Regions from separate parts of the Variovorax sp. FW305-3-2-15-B-LB1 genome, predicted to be linked through region 2. Evidence: predicted binding sites of a transcription regulator. Region 2 holds the regulator's gene; each other region holds the start of a gene.
What was found. Region 2 encodes sigma-54, which starts transcription at its own class of promoters, with help from an activator protein. Its sites were predicted from a motif close to TGGCANGNAANCTGCTTT; they were not measured.

Region 1 (10,215 bases), on a different contig from region 2:
CATAGACGACCTTGCCCGCTTCGCGCATGCGCGTCGCCAGTCGGGTGAAATCGCTGTCGCTCGAAACGATGCAGAAGCCGTCCACATTGCCGGCGTACAGCAGGTCCATCGCATCAATGATGAAGGCGGAGTCCGTGGAGTTCTTGCCCTGCGTATAAGCAAACTGCTGGATGGGCTGGATTGCATGGCGATGCAGATGCGCCTTCCAGCCGGTCAGGTTGGTGGTCGTCCAGTCGCCGTATGCACGCTTCACCGTAGCCGTGCCGTACTTCGCGACTTCCTCCAGCAGTTCCTGGACAACGGAAGACGATGCGTTGTCCGCGTCGATCAGAACTGCAAGACGCGTGGAATCGGTATTTGCCAAGGCCTTCCTCCTGTTGGAACATCGTGTCGCAGATCGAGCCGCCTAGTTATTGAAACATAGCCATGACGAAGACTTTGACCCGCACCGAGCTCTACGACCTTGTCTGGACTCGTCCACGCTCATCACTCGCCAAAGAGCTGGGCATATCTGACGTGGCCATAGGCAAGCTCTGCACTCGGTCTCACATTCCTGGACCGCCGCCAGGCTATTGGGCCAGAAAAGCTGTCGGCAAGGCGGGGCGACGGCCCTCGCTTCCCATCCGTCTGCCAGGCCACCCGGTCGAACTATCGTTTGGCGAGCAGCGCTATTACAACTGGCCAGCGGATGAAGACCTGAGCAAACCGATTGCTGCCCCGGCGTTTGCAGAGGAAGTCGAAGAGCAAGTGGCCGCGGCATTGAAGATCATCGGCAAGGTGGTCGCATGTCGAGATCTGTCGAGCCCTCATGGCGCGCTCAGGCGCGTGCTCGAGGCCGAAGCCAGGCGCCGGCAAAAGGTCCAGGAGCGTGAGTGGGTCTCTTCCTTTGACAAGCCTTACTACGACGGGCTGCAGCACCAACGTCAACTGAGAATCTTCAACAGCATCGCCCGTGCGCTCACACCCGTGTTGACCGAGCAGGACGTCCTCACCCACGATGAATGGATCCAGGGAGTCGGTACCCTGCATTTCCTGAAGATGAATCTCCGGTTCGGGCGCGGAAGGATGGAGCTTCTGATCGTCGAACCCGAGGAGCAAAACGAGCGAAGAAGATCGCAGAACTCCAAGAGAGTTGATGCAACGACGCTTAGGGTCGCAACCGATTCGAGTGGGCTCGGCGCACTTGAATGGATGGACAAGCCGGGCGAGAAACTGGAGAGCCAGTTGCCGGCAATCATCGAAGGCTTGCTCAGACGCGCTGAGCTTTCCATGCGGCACTTCGCTCAGTATGTGTACGAACAGCGGCTCAAGCGTCGTATCGAGATGGAAAGGGAGCGTGAAGCCGCAGAGCGCGCCAGAGAAGCCAAGCGCCTGGAAGAGATCGCGGCCCAGCGACGGAAGCTGCGGGAACACATCATCGACCTGGGCAGACAACGAAGGATGGCGCTTGATATCCGGGAGATGGTCAATGCGATGGCTGCCCATCCCGAACTGGGACCTGAAGGCAATGCTCGGTTCGACGAATGGGTGCGAGTTGCGCTGGACGTTGCCGATGACATGGATCCGATGAAGCGCCCGCTGCAATCCATCATTGCTGGCGCTGACCCTTCTGCGGGCTAAGGGCGTGGATCTCGAGACGGCAATCGTTAGGCCGCGAAGGAGCCGAGGGTCTCCTTCCATTCGTGTTTCAGCGAAGCTTTGTCCAAACCAGGGAAGCCAATAGCTTCGGCAAGCTGCACGGCAGCGTTTGCTCACTTCTCGGCATAGGTTTTCTCAAATAGCTCGAAATTCTCAAATAGCCGGAAGTTTTCTCAAATAGCGAAACACGGACCAGCCGCCGCCCACCAGCGCCACCGCGCTCGCCGTGTGGTGCGGCGTGGCCGTCGGGCGGCTCATCCAGCGCTCGGGCGCCAGCCGGCCGTCGAGGCTGGCGATGGCCGCGCTTTCCAGCGCTTCGTCCACGTTCATCGGCGGCAGCAGGCCGGCGAAGCGGTGCGCCAGCATCGACTTGCCCGAGCCCGGCTCGCCCACCATCAGCAGGCTGTGGCCGCCGGCCGCGGCGATCTCGAGCGCGCGCTTGGCGCCGGTGTGGCCCTTGACGTCGGCCAGGTCGGCATAGCGCGGGGCGCCGTCGCCGGGCGCGGCGCGCACGCGGGTCCAGCCGTCGTCGGTTGCATTGACGGGCCCGCCGCCGCTGGCGACGAACTGGCGCACCACGTCGAGCAGGTGCTTGGCGCCGTACACCTGCGCGCCCGGCACCAGCGCGGCCTCCTGGGCGCTGTCCAGGGGCAGCACCAGCCGCACGGCCGTGCCCTGGGTGTAGGTGGCCACGGCCATCGCGAGCGCGCCGCGCACGGGGCGCAGTTCGCCCGACAGCGACAGCTCGCCGGCGAACTCGTGGCCGGCGAGGCGCGCGTTCTCGATCTGCCCGCTGGCCGCGAGGATGCCCAGGGCAATGGGCAGGTCGAAGCGGCCCGAATCCTTCGGCAGGTCGGCCGGGGCGAGGTTGACCACGATCTTCTTGTTGGTCGGAAATTCGAGCCCGGCGTTCTGGATCGCCGAGCGCACGCGTTCGCGTGCTTCCTTGACCTCGGTCTCGGCCAGCCCGACCAGCGTGAAGCTCGGCAGGCCGTTCGCCAGATGCACCTCGACCGTGACGGCGGCGGCCTCCAGGCCGAGCAAGGCGCGGCTTTGCACCAAAGACAGACTCATTTTTCTCCCTCTCCCCAAGTTGGTGCGCCTGCGACGTGCAAGCCCAGGACCGTGCAGCGTGCAAGCGTGTGCAACTGCCGGAAACAGGGCTTGTAACGATTTGGCGCTCATCGCCGGACACCTGCGCCCTCTGGCCGGGGCGGTATTCGTGCAGTTTGGCACGCTCCCTGCTTTGAGGGTGCTCAGGTCCAACAACACACTTGCGAGGAGTTCCCTGATGACGCACCGTACCGCCGCCCAGGCGTTGATCGTTCTGGCCACTGCACTGACCGCCTCGGGCGCCGCCATGGCCCAGGCCGCCGACGCCGCCGCACCGGCGCCCGCGCCCCTGCTCACGGGCAATGTCTCGCTGACCACGAACTACAAGTTCCGCGGCCAGGACCAGGACATGATCGGCAAGAACGACTACGCCAAGACCAAGGGCTTCAAGCCCGCCATCCAGGGCGGCTTCGACTACGCCTTCGGCGACAGCGGCTTCTACGTCGGCAACTGGAACTCCAGCGTCAACTGGCTCAAGGGCAACAGCATCGAGAGCGACCTGTACGGCGGCTACAAGTTCAAGGCCGGCCCGGTCGACATGGACGTCGGTGCGCTCACCTACATCTACCCGGGCAACTCGGTGGGCAACACCACCGAGCTGTACGTGGGCGCCACCTACGCCAACGACAGCTTCGGCGCGTTCACGGCCAAGTACTCGCACACGGTGTCCAAGGACTACTTCGGCTACGCCGGCGCCAAGACGGGCTCGGGCCTGAAGGGCCGCAACACCGGCTACCTGAACCTGGCCTACAGCAAGGAGATCGTGCCCAAGGTCACGCTCAAGGCCGCCGTCGGCTTCACCAACATGTCCAGCGACATCCGCAGCCTGGGCTACAAGAGCTACGTGGACTACAACATCGGCGCCACCTACGACTTCGGCAGCGGCCTGACGCTCACGGGCTCGGTGCAGGGCGCCAACAAGAAGGCCAACTACCAGGTCGTGGCCTACCCGGGCATCGAGATCCCCGACTTCGGCACCTTCGGCACCACCTACTACTCGCCCAACAAGGCACGCTTCATCCTCACGCTGACGAAGACGCTGTAATCGACACAACAACCAGGCGCGGCCCACGTTGCCGCGCCGCCTTTCATCCATCCAGAAGGAGCAACTCATCATGAAGCTGGTCACAGCCATCATCAAACCGTTCAAGCTCGACGAGGTGCGCGAAGCGCTCTCGGCCATCGGCGTGCAGGGCATCACCGTCACGGAAGTGAAGGGCTTCGGTCGCCAGAAGGGCCACACCGAGCTGTACCGCGGCGCCGAGTACGTGGTCGACTTCCTGCCCAAGGTGAAGATCGAGGCGGCCATCTCCGACGAGCTGGTCGATCGCGTGATCGAGGCGGTGGAAGGCGCCGCGCGCACCGGGAAGATCGGCGACGGCAAGATCTTTGTCTACAACCTCGAACAGGTCGTGCGCATCCGCACCGGCGAAACGGGCCGCGAAGCCCTCTGATCGAGTCCTGGCCCGAAAGAACAACGACTATGAAAAAACTTCTTGTCTCTCTTGCGCTCGGTTTGAGCGTCTTCGCCGCCGGTACTTCGGCGCTGGCCCAGGCACCCGCCGCCACCCCTGAGGCACCGGCTGCATCGGCACCTGCTGCACCTGCCGCGGCTGCGCCCGCGCCTGCAGCGGCTGCGGCACCCGCTGCTGCCGAAGCTGCGCCCGCCGCACCGGCCGCCGCCCCCGCGCCCAAGGTCGACTCCGGCGACACCGCCTGGATGCTCACCTCGACCCTGCTCGTGATCCTGATGACCATTCCCGGCCTGGCGCTGTTCTACGGCGGCCTGGGCCGTTCCAAGAACATGCTGTCGGTGCTGATGCAGGTCTTCGTGATCTTCTCGCTCATCAGCCTGCTGTGGGCCATCTACGGCTACAGCCTGGCCTTCACGGGCGACGGCAACTTCTTCGGAAGCTTCGACAAGATCTTCATGAAGGGCATCACGCAGGAGACCTTCGGCGCGCTGACCACGATCCCCGAATACGTGTTCTTCGCCTTCCAGGGCACCTTCGCGGCCATCACCGTGGCGCTGATCGTCGGCGCTTTTGCAGAACGCGCCAAGTTCTCGGCCGTGCTGCTGTTCTCGGTGATCTGGTTCACCTTCAGCTACGTGCCCATGGCCCACATCGTGTGGGGCGGCGGCCTGCTGGGCAAGGACGGCGCGCTCGACTTCGCCGGCGGCACCGTGGTGCACATCAACGCCGGTATCGCCGGCCTGGTCGGTGCCTACATGGTCGGCAAGCGCGTGGGCTACGGCAAGGAAGCCTTCACGCCGCATTCGCTCACGCTCACCATGGTCGGCGCCTCGCTGCTGTGGGTCGGCTGGTTCGGCTTCAACGCCGGCTCGGCAGGTGCGGCCAACGCCGCCGCCGGCCTGGCCTTCGTGAACACGGTGCTCGCCACCGCCGCCGCGGCCCTGTCGTGGATCCTGGGTGAGAGCCTGCACAAGGGCAAGGCCTCGATGCTGGGCGCTGCATCCGGTGCCGTGGCCGGCCTCGTGGCCGTCACGCCCGCCGCCGGTTTCGTCGGCCCGATGGGCTCGATCGTGATGGGCCTGCTGGCCGGCCTGGTCTGCCTGTGGGGCGTGGGCGGTCTCAAGCGCATGCTCGGCGCGGACGACGCGTTCGACGTGTTCGGCGTGCACGGCGTGGGCGGCATCCTGGGTGCCATCCTGACCGGCGTGTTCGCTGCCAAGGGCCTGGGCGGCACCGGCGGCCTGACCCCCGACACCTTCTCGATGGGCGCGCAGGTCTGGATCCAGGTCAAGAGCGTGCTGTTCACCATCGTGTGGTCCGGCGTGGTCGCGTTCATCGCCTACAAGATCGCCGACCTGACCCTGGGCCTGCGTGTGTCGGAAGAAGAAGAGCGCGAAGGCCTCGACATCTCCTCCCACGGCGAAACGGCTTACAACCGCTGATTCGCACACAGACAGCGGGTGGTCCGGCACGGCGCCGGCCCCCGCGCTTCAAAGACCACCACCCTTTTCGATACAAAGAAGAACAACCACTCCCGGTTTTTTCAGGCGAGTCTCCTTTGGATGTTCAGCCCGCGAGCGCTTCGGCGTCAGCGGGCTTTTTTTTGCCCGCGGCCCGCGTGGCCGGGGGCACAATCGCCCCACCATGTGGACCTCCATCGAAGACAGCCTCTGCGAGCTGGGTGAATCACCGTTCTGGCATCCGCACGAACGCGCGCTCTACTGGCTCGACATCCCGGGCCGCGCCGTGCTGCGCACGCGCGGCGAGATCGGCTCGCCCACGGCCACGGTCGAGCGATGGGCCTTGCCCACCGAGCCCGGCTGCATGGCGCCGGCACGCAGTGGCGGCCTCGTGATCGCGCTGCGCGACGGCATCTACCGGGCCCGCGAGTGGGGCGGCAGCCTCGTCGCGATGGCGCGCGCGGAGCACGACGTGCGCACCATGCGCTTCAACGACGGCAAGTGCGACGCGCTCGGCCGCTTCTGGGCCGGCTCGCTCAACGAGGCCAAGGACCGCGCCAACGCCGCGCTCTACTGTTTCGACGCACGCCCGGGCGACGTCTCGCCCACCATCACCTCGATGCTGGAACACGTCACCACCGCCAACGGCCTGGCGTTCTCGCCCGACAACCGCACCCTGTACTGGGCCGACACCGCCGCGCACGTGGTGCGCGCCTGGGACTGGGACGCCGAGGCCAACACGCTCTCGCACGCGCGCGTGTTCCAGCAGTTCGACCCCAAGCCCGCGGGCTGGGTACCCAGCACGCCCACGCACTACGACGGCCGACCCGACGGCGCCACCGTCGACGCCGCCGGCCACTACTGGGTCGCGATGTTCGAAGGCGCGCAGCTGCTGCGCTTTGCGCCCACGGGCGAGCGCGTGGCCGCCATCGCGGTGCCCGTGCAGTGCCCGACCATGCCCTGCTTCGGCGGCGACGACCTGCGCACGCTGTTCGTCACCAGCGGGCGCAAGGGCCGCCCGGCCGACGAGCTGGTGCAGCGCCCGGCCTCGGGCACCGTGCTCTCGATGCGCGTCGACACGCCGGGTCTGCCGGTGAATTTCTTCGAAGACTAAGAAGGCGTGAACGAACCCGCCATGTCCGCTCATCCCGCCCAGACACGCCCCCTCGGCGTTGCAAATGCTCGCCATAGCCCGAGCTATGGCTGCGCTTTGCGCCTTGATGGGGCGCGCCTGGGCGGGCTGCTCGGCCACGCCGGATTCATTCACGCCTTCTGAGCTCTCCGGCTGCCCCGCGGATGGCCCTGCACCACATCCCCCCGATCCAATGCCTGCTGACCTTCGAGGCCGTTGCGCGCCTGCGGCATGCGGGCCGCGCGGCCGACGAGCTGTGCGTGACGGCCAGCGCCGTGAGCCACCGCATCCGCCAGCTCGAGGCGCACGTGGGCTTCAAGCTCTTCGGGCGCAGCGACTTCAGCCTCACGGCCGACGGCGCGGCCTACCTGGCGAACGTGCGCGTCGGCCTGGCCGCGCTGCAGCAGGCCACGCCCGGCAGCCGTGACGCGGCGCTGCGCGCACCGCGCCTGAGCGTGGCGGTCACGCCCACCTTCAGCCGCCAATTCCTGATGCCGCGGCTGGAGCTCTTTCGCAACATCTACCCCGACATCGAGCTGGCGCTGCACGTGTCGATCCCGCTGCTCGACGTCACGGCCGAGCAGACCGACCTGCAGGTGCGCTACGGCATCGGCGCGTACGCCGACTGCGAGCACCGCCTGCTCATCGCCGAGGACGTGGTGCCCGCCTGCAGCCCGAGCTACCTCAACGAGTTCGGGCCCTTCGACGGCTTTCGCACCGCGGCCGAGATCGCCAGCGCGCGGCTGATCCGCAGCCCGCTCGAGCCCTGGGGCACCTGGTTCGCGAGCTGCGGCATCGACCAGCCCGAGCCGCACCTGGGCGCGCAGTTCAACGACCTGGGCCTGGTCTACGACGCGGCCGCCAGCGGCTTCGGCGTGGCGCTGGTGCGACAGAAGCTGGGCGCCGCCTGGTTCGAATCGGGCCGGCTGGTGGCGCTGTCGGAACGGCCCGTGCCCTCGCCGCACCGCCACTACATCTGCTGGCAGCCGGGCACGCTGGAGCGCTGGGAGTGCGCGGCCTTCGTCGACTGGATCGTTCAGACGCTGCACTGACCGACAGGTCTGCCCGACAAATTTTTATCAAGGTCCGGGCAAAAAACCTTCAATCCGGACGGTGCGCATCTCCCTAGAGTGCGGGGCACAACAACAGCCTCCCCGGAGACAACGCATGACCTGGCAGCAGATCTACGACCCGTTCGGCAACATGATCATTTCCACCGCGCTCGCCGCGATCCCGGTGGTGGTGATGCTTGCGTGCCTCGGCTTCTTCCACATCAAGGCCCACATCGCCGCCGGCCTCGGCCTGCTGGCGGCCCTGGCCGTCGCCGTGTTCGCCTACGGCATGCCGGCCGAGATGGCCGGGCGCGCCGCGCTGTTCGGCGGCTTCACGGGCCTGCTGCCGATCGGCTGGATCGTGCTGAACATCATCTTCCTGCAGCAGCTGGCCGAACAGAACGGCAGCTTCAAGGTGCTGCAGGACTCGCTCTCGGGCATCACCGAAGACCGCCGCATCCAGCTGCTGCTGATCGCCTTCTGCTTCGGCGCCTTCTTCGAGGGCGCGGCGGGCTTCGGCACGCCGGTGGCGGTCACGGCCGGCATCCTGATCGGCCTGGGCTTCTCGCCGCTGGCCGCCTCGGGCCTCTCGCTGATCGCCAACACCGCGCCGGTCGCTTTCGGCGCGCTCGGCACGCCGGTGATCACGCTGGCCAAGGTGCACGGCTACGACCTGATGGAAGTCACCGCGATGATCGGCCGGCAGCTGCCGTTCTTCTCGCTGCTGGTGCCGTTCTGGCTGGTCTGGGCCTTCGCCGGACGCAAGGCGATGATGGAAGTGTGGCCCGCCATCCTGGTCACCGGGGTGTCGTTCGCGGTGCCGCAGTACCTGGTGTCGAACTTCATCGGCCCCGAACTGGTCGACATCATCGCGGCCATCGTGTCGATGGCCAGCCTGGTGCTGTTCCTGCGCGTGTGGCAGCCCAAGAACGTGTGGCGCTCGCCCTCGCTGCGCGGCAAGGACGTGAGCGCGCACGAGGCCAAGCCGCCGGCGGCCATCGTCGTGCACAGCCGCGAGGCGCTGGTGCGCGCGTGGATGCCCTGGGTGATCCTCTCGGTGTTCGTGTTCATCTGGGGCTTGCCCTCGGTGAAGACCGCGCTCAACGGCGTCTTCGCGCCCTCGTTCCCGATGGGCGGGCTGCACAACCTGATCGAGAAGATGCCGCCGGTGGTCACCGCGCCCACCAAGGAAGGCGCGGTGTACGTGCTGAACCTGCTGTCGGCCACGGGCACTGGCATCCTCTTGTCGGCGATCGTGAGCGCGCTGTTCATGAAGTACAACCCGGTCGAGATCGTGCGCACCTTCGTGCGCACGCTCTGGATGGTGCGCTACTCGCTCATGACCATCGTGCTGATGCTCGCGCTGGGCACGCTCACGCGCTACTCGGGCACCGACACCACGCTGGGCCTGGCGTTCGCCAACACCGGCGTGTTCTATCCCTTCTTCGGCACGCTCATGGGCTGGATCGGCGTGGCCATGACCGGCTCCGACACCGCCTCGAACGTGCTGTTCGGCGGCATGCAGAAGGTCGCGGCCGAGCAGCTGGGCCTGGCGCCCAACCTCATGGGCGCGGCCAACAGCTCGGGCGGCGTGATGGGTAAGATGATCGACGCCCAGTCGATCGTGGTGGCCTCCACCGCCACGCGGTGGTTCAATCACGAAGGCGACATCCTGCGCTACGTGTTCTTCCACTCGATCGCGCTGGCCTCGCTGGTCGGCCTGTACGTGACGCTGCAGGCCTATGTGTGGCCATTCACCCTGATGGTCGTCCGCTGAAAGTTGTTCCCGCCATGAATGCTCCCGTCACGACCGACCAGCACGCACAGCTGTCGAAGGCGGAGCGCCAGGCGCAGGTGGTGCGGGCGCTGCAGGCGCACCTGCCCGCGCATGCGCTCATCTGGCACGCCGAGGACACCACGCCCTACGAGTGCGACGGCCTCACGGCCTACCGCCAGCGCCCGCTGGTGGTGGCCCTGCCCGAGACCGAGGCGCAGGTGGCCGCCGTGCTGCGCGCCTGCCATGCGCTGGCCGTGCCCGTGGTGGCGCGCGGCGCCGGCACCGGACTCTCGGGCGGCGCCATGCCGCACGCGCTGGGCGTGACGCTGTCGCTCGCCAAGTTCAACCGCATCCTGAAGGTCGACCCCGTGAGCCGCACGGCCGTCGTGCAGTGCGGCGTGCGCAACCTCGCGATCAGCGAGGCCGCCGCGCCCTTCAACCTCTACTACGCGCCCGACCCGTCGAGCCAGATCGCCTGCACCATCGGCGGCAACGTGGCCGAGAACTCGGGCGGCGTGCACTGCCTGAAGTACGGCCTCACGCTGCACAACGTGCTGCGCGTGCGCGG
Region 2 (10,215 bases):
CCGCGCCATGGACCGCCTCAAGCAACTCGAATCCTTTGTCTCGGTCGCGACCCGCGGCAGCCTCACCGCGGCGGCCAAGGCGGAAGGCGTGGCGCCCGCGATCATGGGCCGTCGCATCGACGCGCTCGAAGAACGCCTGGGCGTCAAGCTGCTGGTGCGCACCACGCGCCGCATCGCGCTCACGCACGAAGGCAGCGCCTTTCTCGAAGACTGCCAGCGCCTCCTGACCGAGTTCGCGAACGCCGAGGCCAGCGTGAGCGCCGGCGGCGTGAAGGCCAGCGGCCACCTGCGCGTGACCGCGCCGGCCGGCTTCGGCCGCCGCCACGTCGCGCCGCTGGTGCCGCGCTTTCATGCGCTGCATCCCGAGGTGACGATCTCGCTGAACCTCAGCGACCGCGTGGTCGACGTCACCGGCGAGAGCTTCGACTGCGCCGTGCGCGTGGGCGACCTGCCCGACTCGTCGCTGGTGAGCGTGCGCCTGGCCGACAACCGCCGCCGCTGCGTCGCCACGCCCGAGTTCCTGCGCCGCCACGGCGCGCCCAAACACCCGGGCGAGCTGTCGCGCTTTGCCTGCCTCACGCTGTCGAGCGACGCCTCGCAGACGCGCGGCTGGGCCTTTCGCATTACCAGCGAGGAGGGCGTGCAGGAACTCATCCACCTGCGCCCCAGTGGCCCGCTCGATTGTTCCGATGGCCAGGTGCTGCACGACTGGTGCCTGGCGGGCCACGGCATCGCCTGGCGCAGCACCTGGGAGGTCGAGGCCGAGATCGACGCCGGCCTGCTCGTGCCCCTGCTCGACGACTTCGCCGCGCCGCCCAACGGCATCTATGCGGTGTTCACAGGCACCAAGCACCTGCCGCTGCGCGTGCGACTGTGGCTTGATTTCCTCAAAGCGCAGTACGGGCAGCCGGAATTCTGGGGCGGGCGGTCCTGAAATCGTGACCGGGCGGCACAATGCTTTTTGCATTTGCTTGCAACCCCGATGAAGAAAGTTTCCGATGACCCTCGAAGCCATCCTCGCCTACCTGCATCTGTTGGCCATCCTCACGATGGTTGTGTTCATTTCCAGTGAAGCCGCGCTGTGCCGCGTGCAATGGCTCAATGCCGCCGTGGTCGAGCGGCTGGCCAAGGTCGACATGGTCTACGGCATCGCCGCGATCGCCGTGCTGGCCACGGGCATCGCGCGCACCTGGTGGGGCGTGAAGGGCACGGCCTGGTACTGGACCAACCCGCTGCTGCACGTGAAGCTCACGCTGTTCATCATCGTGGGCGTGCTGTCGATCTTCCCGACGCTGACCTACTTCCGCTGGCGCAAGACGCTGCGCGCCACGGGCAAGCTGCCGGCGGAGGCCGACATCCTGAAGACGCGCAAGCTGGTGATGATCCAGGCGCACCTGATCGCACTGATCCCGCTGGTGGCGGTGTTCCTGGCGCGCGGCTTCGGCAAGTAATCAACACAAAAGACAAAAGAAAAGGCCCGCATGAGCGGGCCCTTCGGGAGTAACAAATGTCAGCGCCACACGGCGCCGCGCCGGATCAGGCCTTGGCCGCGTCGGCTTCGCACTTCTTCATGAAGCTGTTCTTGGCGGCACCGGCCAGGGCCTTGCCGTTCTTGTCGAGGGCCTTGGCGGCGCAGGCGGGTCCGGCGGCGGCCTTGGTGCACTTCTTCATGAAGCTGTTCTTGGCGGCGCCGGCCAGGGGCTTGCCGTTCTTGTCGATCGCCTTGGCATCGCAGCTGGCGCCACCGGCGGGTGCGGCCGCAGCGGCAGGGGCTGCCGCAGGTGCGGCGGCGGCAGCGGGGGCCACGACCGGGGCGGGTGCCTTGTCCTGCGCGTAGGCGCTGAACGACAGGCAGGCGCCGAGCGCGACGGTGGAGGCGACCAGGGAAAGGAGCTTCTTCATGGTGGATATGTCCTTGCAAGGTTGAGTTGTGACAGACGCCCCGCCTCGGGGCCGACCATCCTAACGGGCGACATCGCCCATCGGATGACGATCGTTAACTGGGTCCGGGTTTGCCCCCGGTAAAATTCACAGATGCTATTGGTCAAACAGGAGCTGCTCGCGGCGCTCGCGAACACGCTCGAAACCCTCTCTCCCGGCGCCGGCGCCAAAGCCGCGTTCGAGTCGCCCAAGGTGGCGGCGCACGGCGATTTCGCCAGCACCGCTGCCATGCAGCTCGCCAAGCCGCTGGGGCGCAAGCCCCGCGAACTGGCCGAGGAACTGAGCGCTGCGCTGCTCGCCACCCCTGCTTTCGGCCAATGGGTCGAGGCCATCGAGATCGCCGGCCCCGGCTTCCTCAACATCCGCCTGAAGGCTGCCGCCAAGCAGCAGATCGTGCGCGAGGTGCTGGCCGCCGGCGCAGGCTTCGGCCAGCAGCCCGCCACCGGCGAAAAGGTGCTGGTCGAGTTCGTCTCGGCCAACCCGACCGGTCCGCTGCACGTCGGCCACGGCCGCCAGGCCGCGCTGGGCGACGCCATCTGCAACCTGCAGGCCTCGCAGGGCCAGAGCGTGTGGCGCGAGTTCTATTACAACGACGCCGGCGTGCAGATCCAGACGCTGGCCAACAGCACGCAGCTGCGTGCCAAGGGCTTCAAGCCCGGCGACGCCGAGTGGCCCAGCGGCGAAAAGGCCCCGGCCTACAACGGCGACTACATCGCCGACATCGCCGAGGACTTCAAGGCGAAGAAGACCGTCAAGTCGGACGACCGCGAGTACACCGCCAGCGGCGACATCGACGACCTGGACAGCATCCGCGAATTCGCCGTGGCCTACCTGCGCCGCGAGCAGGACCTCGATCTGCAGGCTTTCCGCGTGCGCTTCGACAACTACTACCTCGAGTCCAGTCTCTACACCAGCGGCCGCGTCGAGGCGGCCGTGGCCAAGCTCGTGGCCGCCGGCAAGACCTATGAGCAGGACGGCGCGCTGTGGCTGAAGTCGACCGACTACGGCGACGACAAAGACCGCGTGATGAAGAAGAAGGACGGCACGTACACGTACTTCGTGCCCGACGTCGCGTACCACATCGCCAAGTGGGAGCGCGGTTTCCACAAGGTCGTGAACATCCAGGGCACCGACCACCACGGCACCATCGCGCGCGTGCGCGCCGGCCTGCAGGCCGCGGGCGAAGGCATTCCCGAGGGCTACCCCGACTACGTGCTGCACACCATGGTGCGCGTCGTGAAGGGCGGCGAAGAGGTCAAGATCAGCAAGCGCGCCGGCAGCTACGTCACGCTGCGCGACCTGATCGAGTGGACCAGCACCGATGCCGTGCGCTTCTTCCTGCTCAGCCGCAAGCCCGACACCGAATACACCTTCGACGTCGACCTGGCGGTCACCAAGAACAACGACAACCCCGTGTACTACGTGCAGTACGCCCACGCGCGCATCTGCTCGGTGCTCGCGGCCTGGGGCGGCGACGTGGCCGCGCTCAAGGCGGTCGACCTGTCGCCGCTGGACAGCCCGGCAGCCCAGGCGCTGATGCTGCTGCTGGCCAAGTACCCGGCCATGCTGACGGCGGCAGCGAAGGATTTCGCCCCGCACGACGTGACTTTCTACCTGCGCGAACTCGCGGCCAGCTACCACAGCTACTACGATGCCGAGCGCATCCTGGTGGACGACGAGCCGGTCAAGCTGGCGCGTCTCGCACTCGTCGCAGCGGCCGCGCAGGTGCTGCACAATGGCCTCGCGATCCTCGGCGTCAGTGCGCCGAGCAAGATGTGAATCACCCTCTGAACATGAAGAAGACAAGCAGACAACGCGGCAACATCGTCATCGGGCTGATCATCGGCCTGGTGCTCGGTCTGGGCGTCGCCCTGGGCATCGCGGTCTACGTCACCAAGGTGCCGATCCCGTTCGTCAACAAGACGCAACGCGGCGGTGCCGAGCAGGACGAAGCCGAAGCCCGCAAGAACCGCGACTGGGACCCGAACGCGCCGCTGGCCGGCAAGGCCGGCGCGCCCAAGCCCGCCGCCACGCCGCCGGCCGCCACGGCCACCGGCCCGGTGAACCCGATCACCGGCGCGCCCGCCACCGTGGCGCCCGGCACGCCGCCTGTCGCCACCGCGCCGGTCACCGCCCCGGCCCCCGTGGTGGTGGCGCCCAAGCCGGCGCGCCCCGCGCCGGTGCCGGCCGAAGCCAATGCCCTGCCGCCGTCGAACGATCCGCTGGGCGACCTGGCCCGGGCCCGCGCGGGCGGCAGCACGACCACCGCGTCCGCCGCGCCGAGCCACACGGCCGCCGCGCCGTCGTCGTCGGGTGCCGACCCCTTCATGTACTTCGTGCAGGCCGGCGCCTTCCGCACCACCGACGACGCCGAGGCGCAGCGCGCCAAGCTGTCGCTCATGGGTGTCGAGGCCAAGGTCACCGAGCGCGAGCAGGCCGGTCGCACGGTTTACCGCGTGCGCGCGGGCCCGTTCAACAAGAAGGACGACGCCGACCGGCTCAAGGAACGGCTCGACGGCGGCGGTCTCGAATCGGCGCTGGTGCGCGTGCAGCGCTGACCGACGCTTTTCCTGAACAGCCTTTAAGCTCTCGCCCGCGCGGCATTCGCCGCACTCGTTTGTCAATTCCAGCGCCTCGGTCGCGCCGCCCACGGGGAACTCCCGGCGGCGCGCCGGCTCTGTACTGCGGTACCCACAGGAGAACCTTTTCCATGAAACGTCGTGACTTTTCGCTGGCCGCCACTTCGATCGGGCTGCTTTCGCTGGCTGCCGTTCCGGCACACGCCCAGCGCGCCCCCAAGGCCGGCACCGATTTCCTCGTGCTCGACAAGCGCGTGCCCGTCGATGCACCCGCCGGCAAGGTCGAGGTGGTCGAGTTCTTCTCGTACAACTGCCCGCATTGCAACGACTTCGAGCCCTCGCTCGAAGCCTGGGTCAAGGCAGCCCCGAAGGAAGTGGCCTTCCGCCGCATCCCCGTGCCCTTCGTGGGCAACGACGTCGAAGCCAAGCAGCGCCTGTACTTCACGCTCGAAGCCATGGGCAAGCTGGACGAGTACCACCCGAAGGTCTTCGCCGCGATCCACGCGCAGCGCCAGAACCTGAACGGCGAAGCCAACATCCAGGCCTGGGCCGAGCGTGCCGGCCTCGACGGCGCCAAGTTCAAGGAAACCTTTGCGTCCTTCGGCGTGGCCAGCAAGGCCCGCCGTGCGGCGCAGCAGACCGAGGCCTACAAGGTCGCCGGCGTGCCGGCCCTGGCCGTGGCGGGCCGTTGGTATGTCGACGGCGAAACCGCCGGCAGCATGTCCAAGGTGCTGCAGGTCGCGACCTTCCTCATCGGCGAAGCCAAGAAGGGCTGACCGACCCGGCGACCTGCTTTCTTGGTCGAATGCAAGGCCCGCTTCGGCGGGCTTTTTCATTGGCGGCGGTGGGCAATTGCCATCCCACGCATACAATGTTTCAGAGCAAGTTTCGTGCCTTTATGACATTGCCCTCCATCCCCACATTCCCCACCCTTCGTCGCCTCGGCCGCCTGGCTTTCGGTGCGCTGTTGCTGGCCGGTGCCGCCTCGGGCGCTCTGGCCGAAACCGCCGACCGCACCAAGCCGATGAACATCGAGTCCGACTCGATGCGCTACGACGACCTGAAACAGACCAGCGTGTTCACCGGCAACGTGCTGGTCACGAAGGGCACGATCATCATCCGCGGCGCGCGGCTGGACGTGCGCCAGGACGCCGAGGGCTACCAGTACGGCGTGGTCACGGCGGCGCCCGGCAAGCTGGCCTATTACAAGCAGAAGCGCAACGCCGGCGACGAGTGGATCGAGGGCGAGTCGGAAGTCATCGAGTACGACAGCCGCGCCGACAACGTCAAGTTCATCCGCCGTGCCGTCATGCGCCGGCTGATCGGCGCCACGGCCAACGACGAGAGCAGCGGCGCGCTGATCGTCTACGACCAGAGCAACGACACCTACACCGTCAACGGTTCCCTCGTGCCGCCGAACGCCGGCGTCTCGGCGGGCGGCGGCGGCCGCGTCAAGGCCATCCTCACGCCGAAGGCCACGCCGGCCCCGGCGGCGCCCGGCTCCGCACCGGCAGCGGGTGGCAAGAAGCCCGCGGCCCCGGCACCCACTCCCGCGCCCGGCGCCGGGCTGCGCCCGAGCACCACGCTGGGCGGCACCGAAGGGGAAGGGCGCAAGTGATCGAAACCGCAGGAACCCAGACCGCCGACGGCATTCCGGGCAGCCGCCTCGTGGCGCGCGGCCTCAAGAAGAGCTACGGCAGCCGCACGGTCGTGAAAGACGTCTCGCTCGACGTGCAAAAGGGCGAGGTCGTCGGACTGCTCGGCCCCAACGGCGCGGGCAAGACCACCTCGTTCTACATGATCGTCGGGCTGGTGCGCGCCGACGCCGGCGAGATCACCATCGACGGCGAGCCCATCGCCCACATGCCCATCCACCGCCGCGCGCGCATGGGCCTGAGCTACCTGCCGCAGGAAGCCTCGATCTTCCGCAAGCTCACGGTCGAGGAAAACGTGCGCGCCGTGCTCGAGTTGCAGCGCGAGCCCGACGCCAACGGCCGCATGATGCCGCTGACCAAGCAGCACACCGAAGAGCGCCTGGCCGACCTGCTGGCCGACCTGCGCGTGGACCACCTGCGCGATTCGCCAGCGCTCGCGCTGTCGGGCGGCGAGCGCCGCCGCGTCGAGATCGCGCGCGCGCTGGCCACGCAGCCGCGCTTCATCCTGCTGGATGAGCCCTTCGCCGGCATCGACCCGATCGCGGTGATCGAGATCCAGCGGATCATCAGCTTCCTGAAAGAGCGCGGCATCGGCGTGCTCATCACCGACCACAACGTGCGTGAGACGCTGGGCATCTGCGATCACGCGTTCATCATCAGCGACGGGCACGTGCTGGCACAAGGCACACCCTCGGAGATCGTCGACAACGCCGAGGTACGCAGGGTGTACCTGGGCGAGCACTTCCGCATGTAAGGGCGGGGGCGGTTCCTATGAAGCAAGGGCTGTCCCTTCGCGTCTCGCAGCATCTGGCACTGACGCCACAGCTGCAGCAGTCCATTCGCCTGCTCCAGCTCTCCACGCTCGAACTGAGCCAGGAGGTGGAGCAGATGCTGGACGAGAACCCGTTCCTCGAACGCACCGCGGAAGAAGCGGCGCGCGAGGAGTTCGGGCTGGACACGGCCGACGCGCCGGTGCCGCGCGACGACGCGGGCGAGGGGGAGGCCGAGTTCACGCCCTCCGCCGCCAGCACGTCCTCCACGTCCAGCGACACCACCACCTCGACCCCCGACTCCGACGGCCCCGCCGCCGAGATCGCCGAGCGCGAGCCCGACTGGGAAGGCGACGGCACCGTCGACATGGCGCCCGACGACAGCGAGTGGGGCAGCGACGCACCCGCGCGCCAGAACAACCTGGGCGACGACGAGCGTGCCGACGCCACCGAGCTCGCGCGCAGCCAGGAGTCGCTGCAGTCGTTCCTGCACCGCCAGGCGCTGAGCCTGCGCCTGAACGAAAACGACTGTGCCGCGCTGCGCTTCCTGATCGAATCGCTCAACGACGACGGCTACCTCGAAGACTCGCTGCCCGCGCTGGCCTCGGGCCTGGCGGGCGACGACAACGACCAGTTCGACGACCTGGTGCACCACTTCCAGGTGGCGCTGGGCCTGCTGCAGAGCCTGGAGCCGGTCGGCGTCGGCGCGCGCGACCTCGGCGAATGCCTGAGCATCCAGCTCAAGGCGCTCGCCAGCGAAGACGAGACCGAGGCCGAAGCGCTCATCCGCAAGACCGCCATCGCGATCTGCAAGCAGCCGATGGAGCTGCTCGCGCGGCGCGACTTCAAGCGCCTGGCCACGCTCACGCGAACCAACGAAGACCTGGTGCGCTCGGCGCTGCAGGTCATTGCGCGGCTCGAACCCAAGCCGGGACGCCGCTTTGTCGACGTCGAGCGCAACATCGTCATCCCCGACGTGATCGTCACCAAGACCGGGCGCGGCACCAATGTGAAGTTCCGCGTCATGCTCAATCCCGAGGTCATGCCGCGCCTGCGCGTGCACGACATCTACGCCGGCGCGCTCAAGTCGCACAAGGGCGAGGGCAGCCAGGCGCTGTCGCAGCGGTTGCAGGAGGCGCGCTGGTTCATCAAGAACATCCAGCAGCGCTTCGACACCATCCTGCGCGTGAGCAACGCCATCGTCGAGCGCCAGAAGAGCTACTTCGTGCACGGCGAGCTGGCCATGCGCCCGCTGGTGCTGCGCGAGATCGCCGACGAGCTGGGCCTGCACGAGTCGACCATCTCGCGCGTGACCACCGCCAAGTACATGGCCACGCCCTTCGGCACGGTCGAGCTCAAGTACTTCTTCGGCTCGGCGCTGGGCACCGAGACCGGCGGCAACGCGTCGAGCACCGCGGTGCGCGCGCTGATCAAGCAGTTCGTGAGTTCCGAGAGCATCAAGAAGCCGCTGTCCGACAGCCAGATCTCCGAGATGCTGAAAGAGCAGGGCATCGAGTGCGCGCGCCGCACCGTGGCCAAGTACCGCGAAGCCTTGCGCATCGCACCGGCCAACCTGCGCAAAGCCCTGTAGAAAGCTCACGATGACCCGTCGCCTGCTGTCGCGCTGGGGGCATTGGGTCTTCGCCCTCGTGGCTGCATCGCTGTTCGCCGGCTGTGCCACCTTGCCCGACGAGGCACCGCGCCCGCCCACCAAGGCCATCGCCGTCTCGGCCGACACCGCGCTCGGCAAGATCGCGCTGGCTTCGCAGCCCGACCCCGACCTCAGCGGCTTTCGCCTGATGCCCGGCGGCGACTTCGCCTTCGACACGCGGCTGCAACTGGCGCGCCGCGCGCAGCGCACACTCGACGTGCAGTACTACCAGATCGAGAACGACGAGACCGGCCGCTACCTGCTGCGCACCCTGCGCGATGCGGCCCAGCGCGGCGTGCGCGTGCGCCTCTTGATGGACGACCTGTACACGTCCGGCGAAGACGAGTTGCTGCTCGGCCTGGCCGCCACGCCGAACGTGGAGCTGCGCCTGTTCAACCCGTTCCCGGCCGGGCGCGGCAGCCTGCTCAAGCGCTTCACCGCGTCGCTGTTCGACTTCAGCCGCGTCAACCGCCGCATGCACAACAAGCTCTTCATCGCCGACGGCGCGATGGCGGTGGCGGGCGGGCGCAACATCGGCAACCAGTACTTCCGCCGCACCACCGGCCCGAACTTCATCGACCTCGACACCTTCGTCACGGGCGCGCTGATCCCGCGCCTGGGCGTGCTGTTCGACCAGTACTGGAACAGCCCGCACGTGCGCCCGATCGGCGCGGTCGTGCACACCGACCTGCCGCGCGAAGAACTGCAGCGCCGCTTCGACGCCGCCACCGGCCCCGACACCACGCCGCCGCCGCCCAGGCCCGCGCCCAACGACCTGCTCGGCTACAGCCCCGTGGCCGACGACCTCGACGCCGGCAAGCTCGGCCTGATCTGGACCACCGCCGAGGCCTACGCCGATTCGCCCGACCGCGTGATCGGCAAGACCGCGTCGTACGGCGGCGTGCCGTTGCTCGACGTGGACAGCGTGCGCTACAACGTGGTCGAGCAGATGCGCCGCGCGCGCAGCGAGGTGACGCTGGTCTCGCCCTACCTGATCCCGGGCGCGTCAGGGCTGGAGGTGATGCGCGAGATCCGCGGGCGCAACGTGAAGATCAGCGTGGTCACCAACTCGCTCGCCGCCACCGACGAGCCGCTGGTCCACACCGCCTACCGCCGCTACCGCGCGGACATGCTCGCGCTGGGCGCCGAGTTGCACGAGCTGAGTTCCGCGCGCACGCGGCGCAGCGTGCGCCTCGGCCTCTTTGGCACGTCGGTGGGGCGGCTGCACGCCAAGTCGGCGGTGATCGACCAGCGCATCCTCTTCGTCGGTTCGATGAATTTCGATCCGCGCTCCGAGATCCACAACACCGAGATCGGCCTGTTCATCCGCAGCCCCGAGATGGCGCAGCAGACCTTGAAGCTGCTCGACGTGCTCAAGCAGCAGGGCGCCTACCGGCTGCGCTTTGCCGAGGGCGGCGATGCAGCGGCAGGCGGCTCGCGGCGCATCGAGTGGGTCAGCGAGGAAGGTGGCAAGACCACCGTACTGCACGAAGAGCCCGACTCGGGCTTCTGGGACCGCACCATGCTCGAGCTGCTGTCGCCGCTCACGCCCGAGAGCCTGCTCTAGCGCCTCAGGTGCCGCGCACCGCCGACCACACGAGCCGCAGGCCCAGCAGGCC
Region 3 (10,215 bases), on a different contig from region 2:
AGCCGCGACCGTAGTAGCGCGGGCCGTAGTAGACCGGCGGCGGTGCGTAGTACACCGGGGCCGGGCGGTAGTACACCGGCGGCGGCGGACGGTAGTAGACCGGGGGCGGCGGCGCGTAATACACCGGGGCCGGCGGTGCGTAGACCGGGGCCGGGTAGTACGCGGGTGCGCCCACGCCGACGGCCACGCCGGGCACGCCGACGCCGATCGACCAGCTCACGTCGCTGCGCGCGCTGGCCGAGGTGGCGGCAAACAGCGCACCGAAGGCCACCGCACCGGCGGCGGCCCATTTGAAGAAGGTAGAACGTGTGACGCTCATGATGTGGAACTCCTTGTTGAGGGGGCGTTGTGGGCCCATGTGTGTATTGAACGCCCCAAATGCAAACCGCGTGGACGCTGCATTGTGAAGAGCGTTGCCAAAAGTAACCCCTGCAGGCCCCCCTCTAGAATGACGCGATGACCTCCCCGACCGACAAAAGCGGCACCAAAACGACCGCTGCACCGAGCAATTTCCTGCGCCACGTGATCGAGAACGACCTCGCACAGGGTGCCTACGCAGGCCGCACCTGGGGCGGTTCCCCGGGCGACGCCGCCCACCACGCCCAGGGCATGCCCGACCCCGCCAAGGTGCGCATGCGCTTCCCGCCCGAGCCCAACGGCTACCTGCACATCGGCCACGCCAAGAGCATCTGGCTGAATTTCGAGCTGGCCAAGGAATACGGCGGCGTGTGCCACCTGCGCTTCGACGACACCAACCCCGAGAAGGAAGAGCAGGAGTACGTCGATTCCATCCGCGACGCCGTGAAGTGGCTCGGCTACGAAACCTACCTGGCCGACCGCCCCAGCGCGCCCGGCACGATTCAGGAGCACGAGTACTTCGCCAGCAACTACTTCGACTTCATGTACGAAGCCGCCGAGTACCTGATCCGTGCCGGCCTGGCCTATGTCGACGAGCAGACGCCCGAAGAAATGCGCGCCAACCGCGGCGACTTCAACACGCCCGGCACCGACAGCCGCTTTCGCAGCCGCACGCCCGACGAAAACCTGGCGCGCTTTCGCGAGATGCGCGACGGCAAGCTCGCCGACGGCGCCGCCATCCTGCGCGCCAAGATCGACATGGCGAGCCCCAACATCAACATGCGCGACCCCGCGCTGTACCGCATCCGCCGGGCCACGCACCACAACACGGGCGACAAGTGGTGCATCTACCCGATGTACACCTACGCGCACCCCATCGAAGACGCGCTGGAGCAGATCACCCACTCCATCTGCACGCTCGAATTCGAAGACCAGCGCCCCTTCTACGACTGGCTGCTCGACCGCCTGGCCGAAGGCGGCCTCGTCGCCAGCCCGCACCCGCGCCAGTACGAATTCGCCCGCCTGAACGTCACCCACGTGATGACCAGCAAGCGCAAGCTGCGCCAACTGGTCGAGGAAAAGCACGTCGACGGCTGGGACGACCCCCGCATGCCCACCATCGCCGGCCTGCGCCGCCGCGGCTACACGCCCGCCGCGCTGCAGCTGTTCTGCGAACGCAGCGGCACCACCAAGTCGGGCGGCTGGATCGAGTACGCCAGCCTCGAGGCCGCGCTGCGCGACACCCTCGACCCCATCGCGCCGCGCGCCATGGCCGTGCTCGACCCGGTGAAGCTCGTCATCACCAACTGGGGTGAGCTGATGGGCGGCGACGATGTGCTCGACGACTGCTCCGCCCCCGTCCACCCGCACCACCCCGAGATGGGCAAGCGCGAGTTCAAGCTCGGCCGCGAAGTCTGGATCGAGCGCACCGACTACGAAGACGTGCAGCCCAAGGGCTTCTTCCGCCTGTTCCCCGGCAACAAGGTGCGCCTGAAGTACGGCCACGTCATCGAATGCACCGGCGCCACGCGCGACGCCGACGGCAAGCTCCTCGAAGTGCAGGCCACGCTGGTGCCCGACACCAAGAGCGGCACGCCCGGCGCGGACGCGATCAAGGTCAAGGGCAACATCACCTGGGTCGCCGCGGCCGATGCCGTGCAGGCCGAGGTGCGGTTGTACGAGCGCCTGTTCGCCGAAGCCAACCCGGGCAGCGGCGAGCTGCTGGACGAGCTGAACAAGCACAGCCTGGAGGTGTGCACGGCCTTCGTCGAGCCGTCGCTGGCGAAGGCCGAACCCGGCGTGGGTATCCAGTTCGAACGGCATGGCTACTTCGTGCGCGACACGAAGGGCGGCGCCGCCGGCGAACAGGTGGTGTTCAACCGTGCGGCGGGGATGCGGGACAGCTGGGCCAAGTAAGCCCGCAGCCGCGCTCGCCCGCAAAGCCGGGGCCGTCAGGGCTCCGGCTTTTTTCATGCCTTATCGGTTGACATAAGTTATTGATTTGAAATAATTTTCCATATAAATTAAGACTCTTGGTTTTTATACGGAAAATCATGGACTTCCAGGACATCGGCGACGACGCCCGGCGCCAGTACATCGATGCCAGAGCCACGTTCGAGGCCCTCGAAGCGGCGGAAGTGCAAGCCGCGGGCGTGCGCGGTGGCATGTACTGGAAGACGGTGAACGGCGTCGAATACCTCGTGCGCACCAGCACCCGCAACGCACAAAAAAGCCTCGGGGCACGGAGCCCTGAAACCGAGGCCATCCACGCAGGCTTCGTCCAAAGAAAGGAAGAAGCCGAAGGACGCGTCAAGGATCTCGGCGAGGCACTCGCCCGCCATCAGCGCATGAACCGGGCGCTGTTCGTCGGCCGCGTGCCGACCATCGTCATCGACATCCTCGACATGCTCCAGCGCGCGGACATCGCGGAGCACTTCAACGTGGTGGGCACGCACGCGCTCTACGCCTACGAAGCAGCAGCGGGCGTGCGCCTGCAGAGTGCCGCCGTGGCCACGCGCGATGTCGACCTGCTCTGGGACACGCGCAAGCGTTTTCGCCTGGCAACGCAGCTCAAGCGGCTCGATTCGTCCATGCTGGCCTTGCTGCGCAAGGTCGACAAGACCTTCGCCTTGATCGCCGATCAGCGCTACACGGCGGTCAACAGCAAAGGCTTCGAGGTCGACATCCTGCGTCGCGAAGCACAAGAGCAAGACCCTCACCCGGCGCAGCTCAGCGACGCGGAAGATGACTTCTGGGCCGTGCAAGCCCACAACGCAGAACAGTTGGTGAGCGCCCCGCGCTTCTCGGCCGTCGTGGTCGGCACCACCGGGCACATGGCGCGCATGAACACCGTGCATCCACTCGCCTTCGTGCGCTTCAAGCGGTGGCTGGCCCAGCGCCCCGATCGCGATCCACTCAAGTCTGGACGCGACAGCTTACAAGCGGACACCGTGGAAGAACTGGTGCGAGACTATCTGCCGCAGCTGGCCGATGCGCCACGCGATGCCACCCGCCCATGAATCTGCCAACCAGCTCCCGCCTCATCCGCTTCAACAAACCCTACGGCGTCCTCAGCCAGTTCACGCCCGAGGGCCGCTGGCGCGGTCTGAAGGACTTCATCGACCTCCCCGGCGTCTACGTCGCCGGGCGGCTCGATGCGGACAGCGAGGGCCTGCTGCTGCTCACCGACGACGGCAAGCTGCAAGCGCGCATCGCCGATCCGCGCTTCAAGATGGAGAAGACCTACTGGGTGCAGGTCGAAGGCGTGCCGACCGATGAAGCGCTGGCGGCGCTGCGCAACGGCGTGCAGCTCAATGACGGCCCCACGCGCCCCGCACGGGCGCGCCGGCTCGATCCGCCGCCCGAGGTGTGGCACCGCGAGCCCCCGATCCGCGAGCGCAAGCTCATTCCCACCGCGTGGCTGGAGCTGGCGATCAGCGAAGGCCGCAACCGCCAGGTGCGGCGCATGACGGCGGCCGTGGGGCTGCCGACGCTGCGCCTCATCCGCGCCGCCATCGGGCCCTACACACTCGACGGGCTCGCGCCCGGAACCTGGCGGGAACAGAGCGGCGACTGAACCGCCGCACCCTCAACTCCTCATTCGAATCCTGTCCATGCACATGACCCTTCCTCTCTCCGATCTCCCTTCTGCTGCGTTGAACCGCCGCAGCGCCGTGCTCGGCGCCCTCGGCTTGCTGGCGCTGCCTGCCGGTGCCGCGGCCCCGGCCAAGAAAAACAACAAGCCGCAGGCGCCTGATGTCTGGCCGCGCGCCTTGCTGGTGCCCGGCGGCGTCGCCCGCCTGTCGCTCGGCCCCGCCGCCGCGCGCCCCAAGGCTTTCGCCGGTGACGTGCCGCTGCTGGTGCTGGGCGATCCGATCGAATGGACCGCGCTGGTCGGCATTCCGCTCGCCACCCCACCCGGCGAAGCCAGCATCAGCGTGCGCGCCGAGGGCAAGCCCGAGCGCCAGATCGCCTACACCGTCGCCCCGAAGCAGTACCGCGAACAACGCCTGACGGTGGCGCCGCGCACGGTCGACCTGTCGCCCGAAGACGAAGCGCGCTACACCAAGGAACGCGATCACCTGACCGGCGTGATGGCCACGCTCACCGACCTGCGCCCCGACGCCGCGCTGCAGATGCGCGTGCCCGTGCCGGGCCGCCGCTCCAGCTCGTTCGGCCTGCGCCGCGTGTTCAACGGCCAATCGCGCAATCCGCACAGCGGCATGGACATCGCAGCCGGCACCGGCACGCCCGTGCGCGCGCCGCTGGCCGGCAAGGTGATCGACACCGGCGACTACTTCTTCAACGGCGGCACCGTCTGGGTCGATCACGGCGGCGGCCTGCTGACGATGTACTGCCACCTGAGCCGTTGGGACGTGAAGGTAGGCGACATGCTCAAGGCCGGCGAGCCGCTGGCCGCCGTGGGCGCGACGGGGCGGGTGACCGGGCCGCATCTTCATTGGGGGGTGATGCTGAACCGGACGATGGTGGACCCGGCGTTGTTCGTTGCGGGTTGAGGCACCCAGCCGGAACGCCGTCATGCGTGACAAAGCGCCGACCCTCTTCACCGAAGCCTGCCTCGCCTCCTCATTCGCGCCCACCGAACGCCGCGAAGCCCTCGCCCGCCTCAACACCCTCCTGCACCCCGCCCTGCAGCGGATCGTCGCCGCCGAGGTCGCCGCGGGCAACCGCGTCGTCGATGTCGGCATCGACTGGCCCGACGAGGGCTCGGTGCACGTCACGCTCCAGAGGCACTTCACGGCCCGGCACGCCGGCAAGCAGGCCGCGTTCAGCCTCTGCGACGACCCGCACTACTGGCATGCCGACTACAGCACCGCGGACAAACCGCGGCACCTGCTGATCTGCTGAACTGAAAGGCGCCGGCCTCAGAGCGGCCTGGTCAGGTACACCGCCTCGCGCCCGACGATCGTGCGCTGCGCGGGCATGAAGATCGTGCAGTCGTCGCACGGCGCGCGGATTTCGTCCGGGCCGTTGGTGGCGATCAGTTCGCCCTTGGCAAAGGTCTCGAAGCCGATCAGCGGGCGCACGAAGGCGAAGTCTTCCGACTTGATCACGTGCGTCTGGAGCAGCTCGAAGCGACGCTGCTCGCCGGGCGCGGGCACGGCCGGGTCCTTGTCGATGAGGCCGAAGTGCGCCAGGAAGTCGAGCGAGATGGCGGTGGCCAGCTCGGAGGCCGAGCGCAGGAAATGCTGGCCGCACTCGGCCACCAGCGCCACGCCCTTGCCGTCGGCCCGGCCATGCTGGCCGTGCTGGATCAGCGGCGTGCCCGAGCCCAGGCCGTCGGGCATCACCAGGTGCACCGACGGGCGGCCGATGGCCATGGCGGCCTCGGCGTTGCGGTCGAAGGCCGGGTACACCCAGAACGGGATCACGGGCTGGCTCGTGGAATGGATGTCGAGGATGTGGTCGGCCGCGCTCACCACCGGGCGCAGTTCGCGGGCGCGGCGCAGCTCGGGGCTGTCCTCGCTGCCGTCGAGCCACTCGGGCGACCACACGCGGTTGAGGTTGTGCACCAGCTGGCGGCTGTCGAACGGCAGCGCCTCGTTGAAGGACTCGTAGGCCGCCACGTTGGCAAAGCTGACGGTCAGCGTGCCGATCTTCGGGCGCACGCCGGTGTCGAGCAGGTGCGTGGCAGCGGTCATGCCGCAGATCTCGTTGCCGTGCGTCAGCGCATTGATCAGCACGTGCGGGCCGGGCTTGCCGGATTCGAAGCGGTGCACGTAGTCGATGCCGACGTTGCCCTCGCGGTAGGCGGACAGGTCGCGGGGGAGGACTTCGAGGGCGGGGGGCGATTGGGTCATGGGGGATGCTGGAATGGAATGAGCGGCCGGACGAGTTTGCTACAGGCCGCGCATTTGTGCTTCGGGCGGCCACGCCGTGCCCATACGCTTCAAAAATGAAGCGTATTTGATCGCCATGCGCTTCAGCGAAGACTGACGCCTACCAATTCACTTCCCGCTCCGGCGTCGCCGAAATGTGGTGGATCGACAGATCCGCCCCGTCGTATTCCTCTTCCTGCGACAGCCGCAACCCCATCGTCGCCTTGAGCACGCCGTACACCACGGCGCCGCCGATCAGCGCCCAGACCACGCCGAGCAAGGTGCCGATGAGCTGCGCCCACAGGTTCACACCGCCGATGCCGCCCAGCGCCTGGGTGCCGAAGATGCCCGCCGCGATGCCGCCCCAGGTGCCGCAGAGGCCGTGCAGCGGCCACACGCCGAGCACGTCGTCGATCTTCCATTTGTTCTGGGTGCGCGTGAACATGAAGACGAAGATGGCGCCGGCCACGCCGCCCGCCACGAGCGCGCCCAGTGGGTGCATGAGGTCGGAGCCGGCGCACACGGCCACGAGGCCGGCGAGCGGGCCGTTGTAGACGAAGCCGGGGTCGTTCTTGCCCATGGCCAGCGCCACCAGCGTGCCGCCGACCATCGCCATCAGCGAGTTGACGGCGACGAGGCCCGAGATCTTGTCGATGCTCTGCGCGCTCATCACGTTGAAGCCGAACCAGCCCACGCACAGCACCCACGCGCCCAGCGCCAGGAACGGGATGTTCGACGGCGGGTGTGCGCTGAGCGAGCCGTCGCCGCGGTAGCGGTTGCGGCGCGCGCCCAGCAGCAGCACGGCCGGCAGCGCGAGCCAGCCGCCCACGGCGTGCACGACCACCGAGCCGGCGAAGTCATGGAACTCGTGACCCGTGACCGAGGCGATCCAGCCCTGGATGCCGAAGGCCTTGTTCCAGGCGATGCCCTCGTACAGCGGGTAGACGAAACCGACGATCACCGCGGTGGCGATCAGCTGCGGCCAGAACTTGGCGCGCTCGGCGATGCCGCCCGAGATGATGGCCGGAATGGCCGCCGCGAAGGTCAGCAGGAAGAAGAACTTCACCAGCTCGTAGCCGCTTCTTGCCGACAGTTCGGTGGCGCTGACGAAGAAATGCGTGCCGTAGGCCACACCATAGCCCACCAGGAAGTACACGATGGTCGAGACCGAGAAGTCGACCAGGATCTTGACCAGCGCATTGACCTGGTTCTTCTTGCGCACGGTGCCCAGTTCCAGGAAGGCAAAGCCGGCATGCATGGCCAGGACCATGATGGCGCCGAGAAGGATGAACAGCGCGTCAGCGCCCTGTTTGAGTGCGTCCATGAGAGCTTCTTGCAGGTTTTTGGTTTGATTTGGTGCGTCGCACCCGAACGGCTCGGGGCGCCGGCGCAAGAAAGCAAAAATGGTGCCTGAAGGCTCTTGAATGGTGCGAAACGACCCAGGAATGGGCCGATTTCGCGGGGCACGCACCGGATCGGAACGCGATGCCGCAGCGATCAGCCTGCGCCGCCGCGCAGCGCGTCGCGATACCGCCGGCTGCAGGGCACGCTCGTGCCGTCGTGCATGTGCAGCCGGGCATCGCCGCCGTCGAGCGGCTCGATCTCCTTGATGCGGCCCAGGTTCACGGCGTGGCTGCGGTGCACGCGCACGAAGGTGGCGGGGTCGAGCTGGGTCAGGAAGTCGGTGAGCGTGGCGCGCAGCAGGTAGTCGTGGCCGTTGACGTGCAGGCCGACGTAGTTGCCCTCGGCCTGCAGCCAGTCGATGTCGGTGGCGGCGATGAGGAATTCGCGGCGCAGCTTGCGCACGAGGAAGCGTTCGGGGCGGGCCACCACGGGCGGTGGCGCCGGCGGCGCTTCGACAGCGGGCGCGGGAGGCATGGCAGCGTCGGTGGGCGCCTCGGCGGCCACCGGTGGCATCGCAGCCTGGGCTGCCCCAGCGTCCTCCGGCGCGTCGAGCACCCGCGCCTCCCCCTGCAGCCGCAGCATGAACAGCCGGTAGGCCCAGATGCCGAAGACCATCGACACGTACGCGCGCACGTCCTTCAGGTACTCGTAGCCCCACTGACCGCGCCAGTCCGCGAAGTCGTAGCGCTCGCCGACCGCGGCGTAGGCCAGCGCGCGCAGCGCGAACATGGCCACCACGTGCACCACGCTGAACACCACGCTGGCCACCGCATGCCCCGCCAGGTAGCGCAGCAGGTGCCTGCGCGGCAGCGGCGACAGCCAGCGCTCGACCGCCACGATGCCCGGCACCAGCGCCAGCAGCACGAGGTGGCTGGAACCCTCCCACACCAGAATCTCCCAGGTGGCGTGCGGCACGGCGCGCCGCCCCGCATCGACCAGCGCCACCGAGGTGTTGAACACGGCCTGCATCGCCATGACCACGATCCAGAAACCCACCTCCACGTACCGCCGGATCGGCTCGTAGCGTTCGTACAGGTTCTTGCGCGGGTCTCGCATGCGGGGAATTCTCGCGAAAACGGCCCCCTGGGGTCGGCCCATTTCGTCCCTGCGGGGCACCGCTTGTCACAAAGCGGGAGCGATCCGTCCCCTTGCCGACCCCCGCCGGGGCCGCGGGCCCGAGCATCGCGGCTTCTTCGCTTCGAGGCGCCTGCAATGACCACCGCAACCACCCACCCGGCCGACCCACGCCGCCACGACATCGACGCCCTGCGCGCCCTCGCCTTCCTGCTCGTCATCCTCTACCACGTGGGCATGTACTACGTGGCCGACTGGCCCTGGCACCTGAAGAGCCCGCACGCGGCCGAGTGGCTGCCGTGGCCGATGCGGGTGCTGAACCTGTGGCGCATGGACCTGGTGTTTCTCATCTCGGGCGTGTCGCTCGGTTTCCTGAGCCGGGGCCAGGGCATCTGGGGCCTGCTGCGCAGCCGGGGGCTGCGGCTGATGCTGCCGCTGGCCTTCGGCATGGCGGTGGTCGTGCCCTACCAGGCCTATGCCGAGGGCGTGGCGCGCGGGCTGGTGGCACCGGGCTTCGGCACCTTCCTGCTGCGCTACCTGTCGATGGGCGCGCCCTGGCCCAAGGGCGCGTTCGCGGGGGCGGAGTTCGGCATCACCTGGAACCACCTCTGGTACCTGCCTTACCTGTTCCTCTACACGGCGCTGGTCGCGCTGACGCTGCCGCTGTGGCGCTCGGCGGCCGGCCAGTGGGTGCGGCGGCGCTTCAACGGGTTGCGCGGCTGGCAACTGCTGGTGCTGCCCGCACTGCCGCTGCTGGCGTGGACGGTGCTGCTGGCGCGGCATTTCCCCGCCACGCACAACCTGGTGTGGGACTTCCACCTGCACAGCATCTACTTCACCGTCTTCCTCTACGGCTACTGGATGGGCGTGGACACGGGCATCTGGCGCGAGCTCGAACGGCTGCGCCGCGTGTCGCTGCTGCTGGCGGTGGCGGCGATCGGCGCCTTCATCGCGCTGCGCGTCGGAACCCCTGTTGCGCCCAAGGGCCTGCTGATGGACGTGCTGCGCACGGCCTACCTGTGGCTCGCGGTCGCCACGATCCTGGGCCATGGCCACCGCCACCTGAACCGCCCCTGGCCGTGGCTGCGCTGGGCCAACGAGTCGGTCTACCCCTGGTACATGCTGCACCAGACGCTGATCGTCGCGGGGGTGGCGCTGCTGGTGCCGCTGGCGCTGGGCCCGGTGTGGGAGCCCGTGGCGCTGGTCGTCGTGACGATTGCCGGCTGCTGGCTGCTGACCGACGGGCTGATCCGCCGCATCGGCTGGTTGCGCCCGCTGTTCGGACTGAAGCGCAAGCCCGAGCCGGTGATGGTTATGCCGCCTGCTTCGGCTTCGGCGTCGTCGACGCCTCGTCCACCGGCACCAGGATGGCGTTCGCCGTCGCCACGAGCTTGAGCTTGTCTTCGCCTTGGCCTTCAGGCTGCGCGAACAGCTCGGCCCCGACGAACACCTGCTTGCGCCCCGCCTTCACCACGCGCCCGCGCGCCACGAAGGCCTCGCCGATGGCGGGCGAGATGCAGTTGATGGAGAAATGCGAGGC

Region 1: the regulator sigma-54 is predicted to act here: its motif matches at 2,869-2,886, upstream of AC3WQR_RS12555 (TorF family putative porin).
Region 3: the regulator sigma-54 is predicted to act here: its motif matches at 7,592-7,609, upstream of AC3WQR_RS13625 (ammonium transporter).

What each region holds. Positions count from the first base shown of each region.
Region 1 is NZ_JBYSZY010000016.1:11,555-21,769, reverse strand. It holds gene AC3WQR_RS12570 (NYN domain-containing protein) at 1-364, opposite strand, end outside; gene AC3WQR_RS12565 (hypothetical protein) at 427-1,620, shown strand; partial or broken gene AC3WQR_RS12560 (YifB family Mg chelatase-like AAA ATPase) at 1,834-2,712, opposite strand; gene AC3WQR_RS12555 (TorF family putative porin) at 2,930-3,796, shown strand; gene glnK (P-II family nitrogen regulator) at 3,867-4,205, shown strand; gene AC3WQR_RS12545 (ammonium transporter) at 4,235-5,668, shown strand; gene AC3WQR_RS12540 (SMP-30/gluconolactonase/LRE family protein) at 5,871-6,800, shown strand; gene AC3WQR_RS12535 (LysR substrate-binding domain-containing protein) at 6,983-7,870, shown strand; gene AC3WQR_RS12530 (L-lactate permease) at 7,986-9,647, shown strand; gene AC3WQR_RS12525 (FAD-linked oxidase C-terminal domain-containing protein) at 9,662-10,215, shown strand, end outside.
Region 2 is NZ_JBYSZY010000034.1:55,383-65,597, forward strand. It holds gene AC3WQR_RS20385 (LysR family transcriptional regulator) at 8-934, shown strand; gene AC3WQR_RS20390 (DUF2214 family protein) at 999-1,451, shown strand; gene AC3WQR_RS20395 (hypothetical protein) at 1,537-1,902, opposite strand; gene argS (arginine--tRNA ligase) at 2,035-3,720, shown strand; gene AC3WQR_RS20405 (SPOR domain-containing protein) at 3,735-4,499, shown strand; gene AC3WQR_RS20410 (thiol:disulfide interchange protein DsbA/DsbL) at 4,652-5,296, shown strand; gene lptA (lipopolysaccharide transport periplasmic protein LptA) at 5,419-6,138, shown strand; gene lptB (LPS export ABC transporter ATP-binding protein) at 6,135-6,929, shown strand; gene rpoN (RNA polymerase factor sigma-54) at 6,947-8,536, shown strand; gene AC3WQR_RS20430 (phospholipase D family protein) at 8,547-10,163, shown strand; gene AC3WQR_RS20435 (LysE family translocator) at 10,168-10,215, opposite strand, start outside.
Region 3 is NZ_JBYSZY010000018.1:9,388-19,602, forward strand. It holds gene AC3WQR_RS13590 (hypothetical protein) at 1-319, opposite strand, end outside; gene AC3WQR_RS13595 (glutamine--tRNA ligase/YqeY domain fusion protein) at 457-2,274, shown strand; gene AC3WQR_RS13600 (GSU2403 family nucleotidyltransferase fold protein) at 2,412-3,377, shown strand; gene AC3WQR_RS13605 (pseudouridine synthase) at 3,374-3,934, shown strand; gene AC3WQR_RS13610 (peptidoglycan DD-metalloendopeptidase family protein) at 3,978-4,874, shown strand; gene AC3WQR_RS13615 (hypothetical protein) at 4,897-5,226, shown strand; gene AC3WQR_RS13620 (M14 family metallopeptidase) at 5,244-6,179, opposite strand; gene AC3WQR_RS13625 (ammonium transporter) at 6,319-7,521, opposite strand; gene AC3WQR_RS13630 (LytTR family DNA-binding domain-containing protein) at 7,695-8,657, opposite strand; gene AC3WQR_RS13635 (acyltransferase family protein) at 8,814-10,070, shown strand; gene AC3WQR_RS13640 (PaaI family thioesterase) at 9,988-10,215, opposite strand, start outside.